3 regions of the Pantoea sp. X-Soil-TKNS-1207 genome follow, and region 3 is predicted to be linked to each of the others. Evidence: predicted binding sites of a transcription regulator. Region 3 holds the regulator's gene; each other region holds the start of a gene.
The links. Region 3 encodes Fur, which represses iron uptake genes when iron is present. Its sites were predicted from a motif close to ATAATAATGAGAACNACTATCAA; they were not measured.

Region 1: a site for Fur is predicted at 2,187-2,209, ahead of exbB (tol-pal system-associated acyl-CoA thioesterase). Genes of this name have one in related genera too.
Region 2: a site for Fur is predicted at 1,261-1,283, ahead of AC6I8V_RS21130 (TonB-dependent siderophore receptor). Genes of this name have one in related genera too.

The regions. Positions count from the first base shown of each region.
Region 1 covers NZ_AP035958.1:3,714,534-3,718,110, reverse strand. The annotation lists gene AC6I8V_RS17190 (AraC family transcriptional regulator) at 1-9, shown strand, start outside; gene AC6I8V_RS17185 (DedA family protein) at 4-666, opposite strand; gene metC (cystathionine beta-lyase) at 772-1,962, opposite strand; gene exbB (tol-pal system-associated acyl-CoA thioesterase) at 2,296-3,018, shown strand; gene exbD (TonB system transport protein ExbD) at 3,024-3,446, shown strand; gene AC6I8V_RS17165 (SDR family oxidoreductase) at 3,504-3,577, opposite strand, start outside.
Region 2 covers NZ_AP035959.1:199,087-202,663, reverse strand. The annotation lists gene AC6I8V_RS21130 (TonB-dependent siderophore receptor) at 1-1,217, opposite strand, end outside; gene AC6I8V_RS21125 (MurR/RpiR family transcriptional regulator) at 1,647-2,549, shown strand; gene AC6I8V_RS21120 (cysteine hydrolase family protein) at 2,806-3,345, shown strand; gene AC6I8V_RS21115 (ABC transporter substrate-binding protein) at 3,386-3,577, opposite strand, start outside.
Region 3 covers NZ_AP035958.1:1,243,173-1,246,749, reverse strand. The annotation lists gene ybfE (LexA regulated protein) at 64-339, shown strand; gene fldA (flavodoxin FldA) at 476-1,006, shown strand; gene fur (ferric iron uptake transcriptional regulator) at 1,362-1,805, shown strand; gene AC6I8V_RS05705 (hypothetical protein) at 1,868-2,263, opposite strand; gene glnS (glutamine--tRNA ligase) at 2,500-3,577, opposite strand, start outside.

The DNA of each region.
Region 1 (3,577 bases), 1.9 Mb from region 3:
CTGCTATGACGCCTTCAGGCGTCGTTTTTTCCAGATAACCAGAATGCTGCCGGCCAGGCCGACAAACAACAGCACCACCGGCAGCAGCATCAGAATCGCCATCACCTGATCTTCATGGCGCTTGATAAACGGCACCTGGCTGATGCCATAGCCGAATGCCACTACGATGCAGACCCACAGCCAGCCGCTTAACCAGTTGAACAGCTGAAAGCGGCCATTCTGCAAACCCGAAATGCCCGCCATGGTGGGCAGCAGGGTACGTACGAATGCCAGAAAACGCCCCACCAGCAAGGCCATCAGGCCATGACGATTAAACAGTTGCCAGGCGCGCTGATGATACTGAGCTGGCAGATGCATCAGCCAGCTTTTGACAATTCTGGTATTGCCCAGCCAGCGTCCTTGCAGATAACTCAGCCAGCAGCCGAGGCTGGCGGCGGTGGTCAGGATCACCATGGTCGGGATAAAATCCATCACGCCTTTGGCCACCATGGCGCCGGCCAGTAACAACAGGCTGTCACCGGGCAGAAATGAGGCTGGCAACAAACCATTTTCCAGAAACAGCGTCAGAAACATCACGCCGTAAACAATCCACACCACATCCGGATTAGCCAGCGCGGCAAAATCCTGGTGCCAGAGCGCGTGGACAATCTCATGTAAAACACCCATCTGCTATTCCATCAAGTCACAAGGATTTCATTTTAACGGTCTGCGTAGCAGCAGATGTTGATCTCTGCCACGCAGTTCCGGCCTGTTGAGCTTAGGTTGAAAATTTTACTGCTTCAGGCGCTCAAACCCGGCTTTCAGGTCATCAAGCAGGTCATCAACGTGTTCCAGACCAATATGTACCCGCACCAGCGTGCCGGTGAAATCGACACCCCCCGCCGGGCGAATTGCAGCCAGTTCTTCCGGCTGGTTAGCCAAAATCAGCGACTCATAGCCACCCCAGGAGTAAGCCATGCTGAAGTGGTGAAAACCATCGAGATAAATCGCCAGCTGCTCGCTGCTCAGCTTCTCATGCAAAATAAACGAGAACAGACCGCTGCTGCCGTTGAAATCGCGCTGCCAGAATTCATGGCCTTTGCACTGTGCCAGCGCCGGATGATTTACGCGCGCCACTTCCGGTCGCGCCGCCAGCCATTCCGCCACCTGCAATCCGCTCTCTTCATGCTGACGCAGACGGGTGCCCAGGGTACGCAGGCCGCGACTCGCCATATACGCGGTGTCGGCATCGACCATCTGGCCCATCAGATAGGAGTTCTCACGCAGCTGATCCCAGCAGCGCGCATTGGCGACGGCGGTGCCAATCATCGCATCGCTGTGACCAATCAGATATTTGGTGCCAGCCTGAATCGAAATATCGACGCCATGCTCCAGAGCGTTAAACAACACGCCCGCCGCCCAGGTATTATCGATCATGATAATGGCGTCCGGCGCTACTGAGCGCACCGCAGCGACGATAGCCGGGATGTCCTGCACTTCCATGGTGATGGACGCAGGGGATTCGAGAAACACCACGCGGGTGTTGGGCTGAACCAGCGCGCTGATTTCACTACCGATGCAGTGATCAAAAAAGGTGGTGGTAACCTGAAGTTTGCTCAGGATTTTGGTGCAAAAATCCTGCGTCGGTTCATAGACCGCGCCGCTTACCAGGATATGATCGCCCGCTGCAACGAAAGAGAGGATGGCGTTAGCAACCGCTGCGGCACCACAAGGATAAAGAACGCATCCGGCGCCGCCTTCCAGTTCCGTCATCGCGTCCTGGAGGGAGAAGTGCGTCAGCGTACCGCGACGACCGTAGAACAATTCGCCTTTCGCCCGTCCGGCGGTGGCGCGTTTTTTATCGGCTACGGTATCGAAAACCAGCGATGAGGCGCGCTGAATAACGCTGTTCACTGAGCCTTGGGTGTAACGTTTGCTGCGTCCCGCGCTGACCAGCGTGGTGTCTATTTTTTTCGTTGCCATCACTGCCTTTCCTGCCGCATTTCACAAAGCAACCACGTTACCACGAATCCAGCCTGCGAGTTGACCCTGATTGCGGAATATCAGAGTTCCACCCTGGAATAAGCCGGCGTCGCCTGGCGGTGACGAGGAAAACGTCTGCTCACCCGGAAAATGGTTAAAAACCTTCCTCGCTGGATACAGAAGCAGCAAAATTTGTGGAGAAAAAGCGCACCTTTCGTTTGTAAATAGTAATGAGAACTACTATCAATTCGCACTTATAATTTGTTATGATCCGCGCTCGATCGTGAACTGTGCAATTGAAGTTGGAGACGCAGCGTGGTAGCCAGTGATTTGATGCAAACGGACCTCTCCGTTTGGGGCATGTATCATCATGCCGATATCGTGGTAAAGGTGGTAATGATTGGCCTGTTGCTGGCCTCCGTTGTTACCTGGGCAATCTTCTTTGGCAAATATGCTGAGTTGAGTTCAGCGAAACGTCGCCTGAAGCGTGAGCATGTCGCGCTAGGCGAAGCGCGTTCGTTAGACGACGCCTCACGTACCGCCACCAGCTTCAAAGGCAACAGCCACAGCCTCGTGCTGCTGAACGATGCGCAGAATGAGCTGGAGCTTTCCGCGGGTGCAGAAGACACCGACGGCATTAAAGAACGTACCAGTTTCCGCCTTGAGCGTCGTGTTGCGGCATTCAGCCGTCACGCAGGTCGCGGCAATGGCTTCCTCGCTACCATCGGTTCGGTCGCGCCGTTTATCGGCCTGTTCGGTACCGTATGGGGCATCATGAACAGCTTTATCGGCATCGCTCAGACGCAAACCACCAACCTTGCCGTGGTTGCGCCGGGTATCGCTGAAGCGCTGCTGGCTACCGCCATTGGTCTGGTGGCTGCTATCCCTGCCGTTGTCATCTACAACGTGTTTGCCCGTATGATCGCCAGCTACAAAGCCTCGCTGGGCGATGTGGCCGCACAGGTACTGCTGTTGCAGAGCCGCGATCTCGATCTGGGTAAAGTGAACAACGAAGTGGCTCGTGCGGCTACCGCTCAGAAACTGCGCGTAGGGTAATTACCATGGCGATGCGTTTGAACGACGACATGGAAAACGATGGCGAAATGCATGAAATCAACGTGACGCCGTTTATCGACGTCATGCTGGTTCTGCTGATCATCTTTATGGTGGCCGCGCCGTTGGCCACTGTAGATGTCCGCGTCAACCTGCCAGCGTCTACCAGTGCGCCGCAGCCGCGTCCGGAAAAACCCGTTTATCTGTCAATTAAGGAAGATAATCAGGTCTTCATCGGTAATGATCCGGTGAGCAAAGAGACGCTGGTGAATGCGCTGACTGCGCAGACCGAAGGCAACAAAGACACCACTATCTTCTTCCAGGCAGATAAGTCGGTAAGTTATGAAACCCTGATGTCAGTGATGGACCAGCTACGCGAAGCCGGTTATCTCAAGATTGGACTGATGGGAATGGAGACGGTGAAGAAATAATCTCACCGAATCTGACAAGGGCGCCGCTAAGGCGCCCTTTTTGTTTGCTGAGGGGAATCAACCCAAATGGTTGCCGCCGGTCACGCCATGCACCTCTGCCGTGACATAGCTCGATTCCGGCGACGCCAGAT
Region 2 (3,577 bases), on a different replicon from region 3:
TCATTCACCACCGGCTCCTCGCCATAAACCGGATCATACATGTTGAAGCTGTTCGACACTTTGCCGCGATACGAGTAAGCCTTGTAGGTTTCATTCTGCTCGTAATCGACACCCAGCAGGAGATCATGCTGCATACCGCCAATCACCGGAGAGCCGCTGACGTCCCATGAGGTATAGGTGGTCTGATGATTGAAGCCACGGTTGGCGTCGGCACGGCGCGAGACAATGCCGGTGGTGGTATCAATCGCGGTGGCGCGCACTTCGTTGCTGTCGTAACGACGCTGCATCCAGCCGTAGTTCAGGTGCGTGTCCCAGGTGTCGTTGATGGTGTAGCCATAGCTGACGTTCAGGCGTTTGTTTTTGCCCCACGCATGGTTGGCGCTGTCATCAAGACGTCGCTCGTAGGGGATATCCACCGGCTTGCCATCGATAAAGGCGGTGCCACGGTCATAAGGAACGTCGTATTTATATTCCACGTAGCTGATGTTGAACGAGCTGCGTTCGCCATACCAGCTCAGCGACGGCGCCAGCAGCGTATGTTCGTTAACGCCAAAGTTGCGCCAGTAATCTTCGCGCTGACGCTCTGCCACCATACGGAATGCAAAGCCGTTGCCCAGCGGACCGGTGATATCGACTGTGCCGGTGCCACCGCCGTAGCTGCTGGAGACGCCACTCAGATGGGTGTTCCACTCGTACTGCGGCTTTTTGCTCACCAGGTTAATGATGCCGCCTGGGTTGAGGATGCCATACAGCAGCGAAGAGGATCCCTTCAGCACTTCGACGTGGTCGATGCTGGCATCCATGGTCAGACCCTGGTTGCTGCGCACGCCGTCGATAAAAATTGAGCCGTCGGTATTGGAGCCAAAGCCACGCTTCACAAAGCCATCTTCGGTGCCACCGAGGGTATTTCCCTGGGTCACACCGCTGACAAATTTCACCGCATCGTTAAGGCTGGTGACCTGGTAATCCTGAATCACCTGTGGCGTCACTACGCTGATGGACTGAGGCGTCTCATTGCGCGGAGTATTGGTGCGCAGCGTTGCGGCGGCGTCTTCCTGGTTATAGCTCCCGGTTGATGCATCCTGGCTGGCGGTAACGGTCAGCGTATTGTCTGCGGCTGAAACGCCGTGACAGGCCAGAAAAGTAGACAAAAATAGAAGCTGAGATCCAGAGATTTTATTATTACGCACTGGTGAAAAAGGCAAAAGATACTTCATTTGATTAAATCCGCATCAGAAACAGAATAATAGTGAGGCGGGAATGATAATGAGATTAATTTTCATTTTCAATAATTTTTAAAATATTTAACCTTATTTTTTTCTATTACTCGCGCCAGTAGTGGGGGTTTTTCTTATTTTACTTTGCCGCAACAAAAATAATATGTAGTGAGTTTTCTCATTTAAATTCATCATGTTACATAAAATATGTAGTAGCCCATTTTGTTATTTAACGGATTTCGTTGATTTACTACATCTCAAAAATGAAATCTTATTTGGTCAATATAAACGCCGTTTCTATCCGAAATGAAAAGAAAAATTAAGGTAATCTTAAGGTTAATAGACGAAAAACTTATGCCTGAGACCTTATCGCCTCTGTTGAATCCATACGCAATATGCGGTTAATTTTCTACTGTGGTATCTGAAAACGTGAAGCCATCATCCTCTAACGTTAATCTGCAAAAACACGATCTTTACGGCGAGCGCTTCCGCGCCGTCAAACCCCATCTGTCGGCGGGATTATTGCGTGTGGCGCAATATATCAACGATAACCGTGGCATGGTGCTGGAGAAGACGGCGCTGAGCATTGCGGCCGAGACCCAAACCTCCGATGCCACGGTGATCAGAACGATCCAGGCGCTGGGATTTAGCGGCTTGCGCGATCTGAAAAGCGTGCTGGCTGGCTATCTGGGAATCACGCCGCGTTCACCGGGTAAGATGGTCAATACGGTGAAGAAAATGGCGCAGGATACCGGCGCCAGCATCGATTTTGTGTTGCAAAGCTATCGGACCAGCTGCGATATGCTGGACAGCCCCGCAAACCGCGTAGCGATTACCGATTCAGTGGCGCTGATGCGCGCCGCCAACCGGGTCGCGATTTTTGGCATCGGCGCGTCCGCCATCATGGCCGACTATGCCTCACGCCTGTTTAACCGCAACGGTATCCCGGCCTATGTGCTGAACCGCACCGGCATCGCGCTGAGTGAGCAGCTGCACCATATGCGCCAGGGCGATGTGCTGGTGATGCTGGCGCAAAAAAGCGCGCATCCTGAAGGGATGACCACGGTCAGCGAAGCCAGACGGCTCGGTATCCGCATCATCCTGCTCACCGCCACTGCCGGGACGGTTTTTGCCGAACATGCCGACCAGATCATTGAAATTCCCCGTAGCGCCACATCGGAACTGATGCCGGTTCATGCCACTCCGCTAATCTGCCTGGAAATTCTGGTGCTGGGGCTGTCCGCCTCCGCGCCGGTCCTTACGCTGAACAGCATCAATCGGTTGTATGAATTGTCGAACGCCCTGTCACGCGCGGGAAAGAAAAGCAGCTGATTGCCGCAGTGTTAATTAAGTGAATAAAATTCATATACTTTTTTCGCAACGGCTGTGTTAGGTTCGTTATTCCTGACTTACCCGAGAGAAAGATGATGTTTGTATTTATGGCGACATTCACAGCAACCACCACCACCGCTTTTGGCGGCGGCGGGCGTGTTTCTGTGGCTAACACCTAAGCAAACAGAATCTCAGCCCCGCCAGCATGGACGGGGAAAGGTTCTCCGTTCAGCGATGGCATGAATGGAGACACACGATGCGTTCAGTAGCAGGCAGCAAAGCACTTCTGATTATTGATATGCAGCAGGGACTGTTTCACGGGCCGCAAACCCCGTTCGCAGCCAGCGCTATCTTATCCAATATCAATATCCTGATTGATAACGCCAGAAACACCGACACACCGGTGTTCTTCGCACGCCATACCGGGCCTGATGGCTCGCCTTTTAGCGAACAAAGCCCACTGACGCAGCTCATCCCGGAACTGAATGTTGATGCGGATAATGACGTGGTATTTATTAAACGCTATCCCAACTGTTTCAGAGACACGACGTTGCTACAGCATCTGCGCCAGAAAAATATTGCGCAGCTGGTGATTGCCGGGATGAAAACCGAGATTTGCGTGGATACCACCTGCCGTGCGGCGGCGGATTTGGGGTTTTCCGTGGTGTTAATTTCCGATGCGCACAGCACGGTGGATAATCAGGCGCTGAGCGCGGATAACATCATCAGCCATCATAATCTCACCCTGGCCGGTCCTTTTGTTTCACTCTCCACCGCGCAAAACTGGGCGTTTTAAGCCGGTCGCTGTCAGAGGGCGTTTGCCCTCTGACAGGCCATCAGGCCGCAGGCGGCAGCGCCTGTAGAATCCGTTCGGCCTCTGCCGCGGTTAATGGGTAGTGATAAAACTGGCGATAAAAACGGCGGGTTGCGGCGATCATATCCAGCCCCGGAAACAGCGCCGGGTGCAGCTTACTGGCGGCCCACTGAATCTGTAACGCGACCTCGGTGCCATAGCGGTCCCACGGAAA
Region 3 (3,577 bases):
GCCGATAATGTATAAATCGCGCAGCGCCTTTCCGCCGTTCGCGCCCACTCAGTTTTACAAACCATGGCAAAAGAACAGACTGACCGTACCACGCTCGATCTCTTCGCTGATGAGCGGCGTCCGGGTCGCCCCAAAACCAGTCCGCTGACGCGTGACGAACAGTTGCGGATTAACAAACGCAACCAGCTGAAACGCGACAAGGTGCGTGGGTTGCGTCGTGTCGAGCTGAAAATGTCCGGCGAGGCGGTTGATGCCCTCAACACCCTGGCTGAGCAACAAAACATCAGTCGCAGCGAATTGATTGAACAAATGCTGCTGGCGCAGCTCAAACTGTCGTAACGCACGCAGACCGCACGCACGAACAAAAGTGACCGCTTTACAAGTTCCGCCACTTTGCCCGGTCTGCTATCATTCGCTTAACTGTGCATTCTACTGACTTACTTTCACAATCAGGATTTAAGAGGTTACTTGACCCATGGCAATCGTAGGCATTTTCTTCGGCAGCGATACCGGCAACACTGAAAACATTGCAAAAATGATCCAGAAACAACTGGGTAAAGACGTTGCTGAAGTGCATGACATTGCCAAGAGCACCAAAGAAGATCTCGAAGCATTCGATATCCTGCTGCTGGGCATCCCGACCTGGTACTACGGCGAAGCGCAGTGTGACTGGGATGATTTCTTCCCGACGCTGGAAGAGATCGACTTCAACGGCAAACTGGTGGCATTGTTTGGCTGTGGCGACCAGGAAGACTACGCGGAATACTTCTGTGATGCGATGGGCACCATCCGTGACATCATCGAGCCGAATGGTGCGGTGATTGTTGGCCACTGGCCAACGGAAGGCTACCATTTTGAAGCCTCTAAAGGTCTGGCCGATGACAAACACTTCCTGGGACTGGCTATTGACGAAGATCGTCAGCCGGAACTGACCAACGAACGTGTTGAAAAATGGGTGAAACAGATTTTTGATGAGCTGCAATTACAGGCGATCATCGAAGCCTGATCCCCTGCCCTCCTCAATGTGGGCGCTGGCTCACATTGAGTTAAAGGAATTTCCTATAAAAATAATAGCTACTGTTTTTTAACTTTTTCCCGCAAATCTGTAGAATACCCGTAACGGTCATCCGCTTATTCCTCTGGCATCAGAATGAGGCTGAGTGAAATGGAAACAAAGACCTGCACGATCCCCGCCGGCGTTAGTGACACTTATCCTTACAGCCACTGGTGATTTCAGGACGTTACCTTGGTTTTCATTTCACTGCTTGAGTTCTATAATGAGACGCAAATGAGAATGCGCGTGATCGACATTCAAGGCCCTGCGCCGCAAGTGACTAGCAAAGTAACAGGACAATATCCGCATGACTGACAACAACTCCGCATTGAAGAAGGCTGGCCTGAAAGTCACGCTGCCCAGACTTAAAATTCTGGAAGTGCTTCAGGAACCCGAGTGCCATCACGTCAGTGCGGAAGATTTGTACAAACGCCTGATTGATATGGGCGAAGAGATTGGTCTGGCAACGGTATATCGCGTTCTTAACCAGTTCGATGACGCGGGCATCGTTACCCGTCATAACTTCGAAGGCGGTAAATCCGTCTTTGAACTGACGCAGCAGCATCATCATGACCACCTGATCTGCCTGGACTGTGGCAAAGTGATCGAGTTCAGCGATGAATCGATTGAAACCCGTCAGCGTGAAATTGCAACCCGTCACGGTATCAAACTCACCAACCACAGCCTGTACCTGTACGGCCACTGTGCGCTGGGAGACTGCCGCGAAGACGAGACGCTCCACGATAAGTAACGAAGTGTGCTATGCAGTATAAAAAAACCGGTGCCTGGCACCGGTTTTTTTGTTTCTGGATATCACTGCACCAGCGTTTCCTGCAAATATCGCCAGCGAGGAATCAAGGTACTGCAATCCAGCACCGCCAGCGAAATGCGGCTCTGGTTGTTACCATTCATCATCTGCAACTCGCGATACTGAATGGTGACCTCCTCGCTCTGCTGCGAAATGATGGTGTGTTCACTGGTGGCGATGCGCATCCCTTCACGCTGGCCGCGCAACTGGCGGAACAGCACCTCCATTGAGTTCAAATCGAATTGTTTCCCCTGCGGCGTCACCATTTTGAAGTCGGGGTGAAAGTGCGAGAGAAACAATTCAATGCTGTCGTCAGTGCTATCCGACTGATTAAAAATACGTTCGATAAGCTGATGTAAAACCACGACGCTGTGTTTGGCTTCCTGAGCGAGACTTGTCATTTTTTTTCCTTAGATAACCCGCGGAGCAACGCTGGAGAGCGCATAGCCTACCTGAAATACAGTTTTTAACACTCGTAAATGGATTAATTTTACTAAAGTCAGATTTGTCGCAAATACCGGTAACAAACACATTTTTTATGCCGTAGCATAAATGGTTGCCAGCCGTGATTTATCGCCAATAAAAAAGGGCGATTGCTCGCCCTTACATGATGATATGGTGAAAACGACAAAAAGAATTAATCGCCGATTTTCGCCCAGGTATCGCGCAAGCCTACGGTGCGGTTAAACACCAGCTTAGACGGCTGCGAGTACACGCTGTCTGCACAAAAATACCCTTCACGCTCAAACTGATACGGCGCCTGCGTTTCTGCATCGCGCAGTCCCGGCTCGACAAAGCCCTGTTTGATTTCCAGTGAATTCGGGTTGATGGTGGTGAGGAAATCCTCAGCCGCACCCGGATTCGCCACGCTGAACAGGCGATCGTACAGACGGAATTCCGCCGGCAGCGCATGAATGGCAGAAACCCAGTGGATCACGCCCTTCACTTTACGGCCATCTGCCGGATCTTTGCTCAGCGTATCGACATCGCAGGTACAGTAGATGCAGGTAATGTTGCCTTCATCATCTTTCGCCACGCGCTCAGCACGAATCACATAGGCGTTACGCAGACGCACTTCTTTGCCCAGCACCAGACGTTTGTACTGCTTGTTGGCTTCCTCACGGAAATCCGCGCGATCGATCCACACTTCACGGCTGAACGGCACATCACGCGTACCCATTTCCGGTTTGTTCGGATGGTTCGGCATGGTGATGATCTCTTCATGACCGGCTGGCAGGTTCTCAATCACCACTTTCAGCGGATCAAGCACTGCCATCGCACGCGGTGCATTCTCGTTGAGATCGTCACGGATGCATGACTCCAGCGACGCCATCTCGACGATGTTGTCCTGTTTGGTCACACCAATACGGCGACAGAATTCGCGGATCGATTCGGCGCTGTAACCACGACGACGCAGACCGGAAACGGTCAACATACGCGGGTCATCCCAGCCTTCAACGATCTTCTCGCTCACCAGCTGCGTCAGCTTACGCTTCGACATCACGGCATATTCCAGATTCAGGCGCGAGAATTCGTACTGACGCGGGTGCACCGGAATGCTGATGTTGTCCAGCACCCAGTCGTACAGACGACGGTTGTCCTGGAACTCCAGCGTACACAGCGAATGGGTAATGCCTTCCAGCGCATCGGAAATGCAGTGGGTGAAATCGTACATCGGGTAGATGCACCATTTGTTGCCGGTCTGATGATGCTCG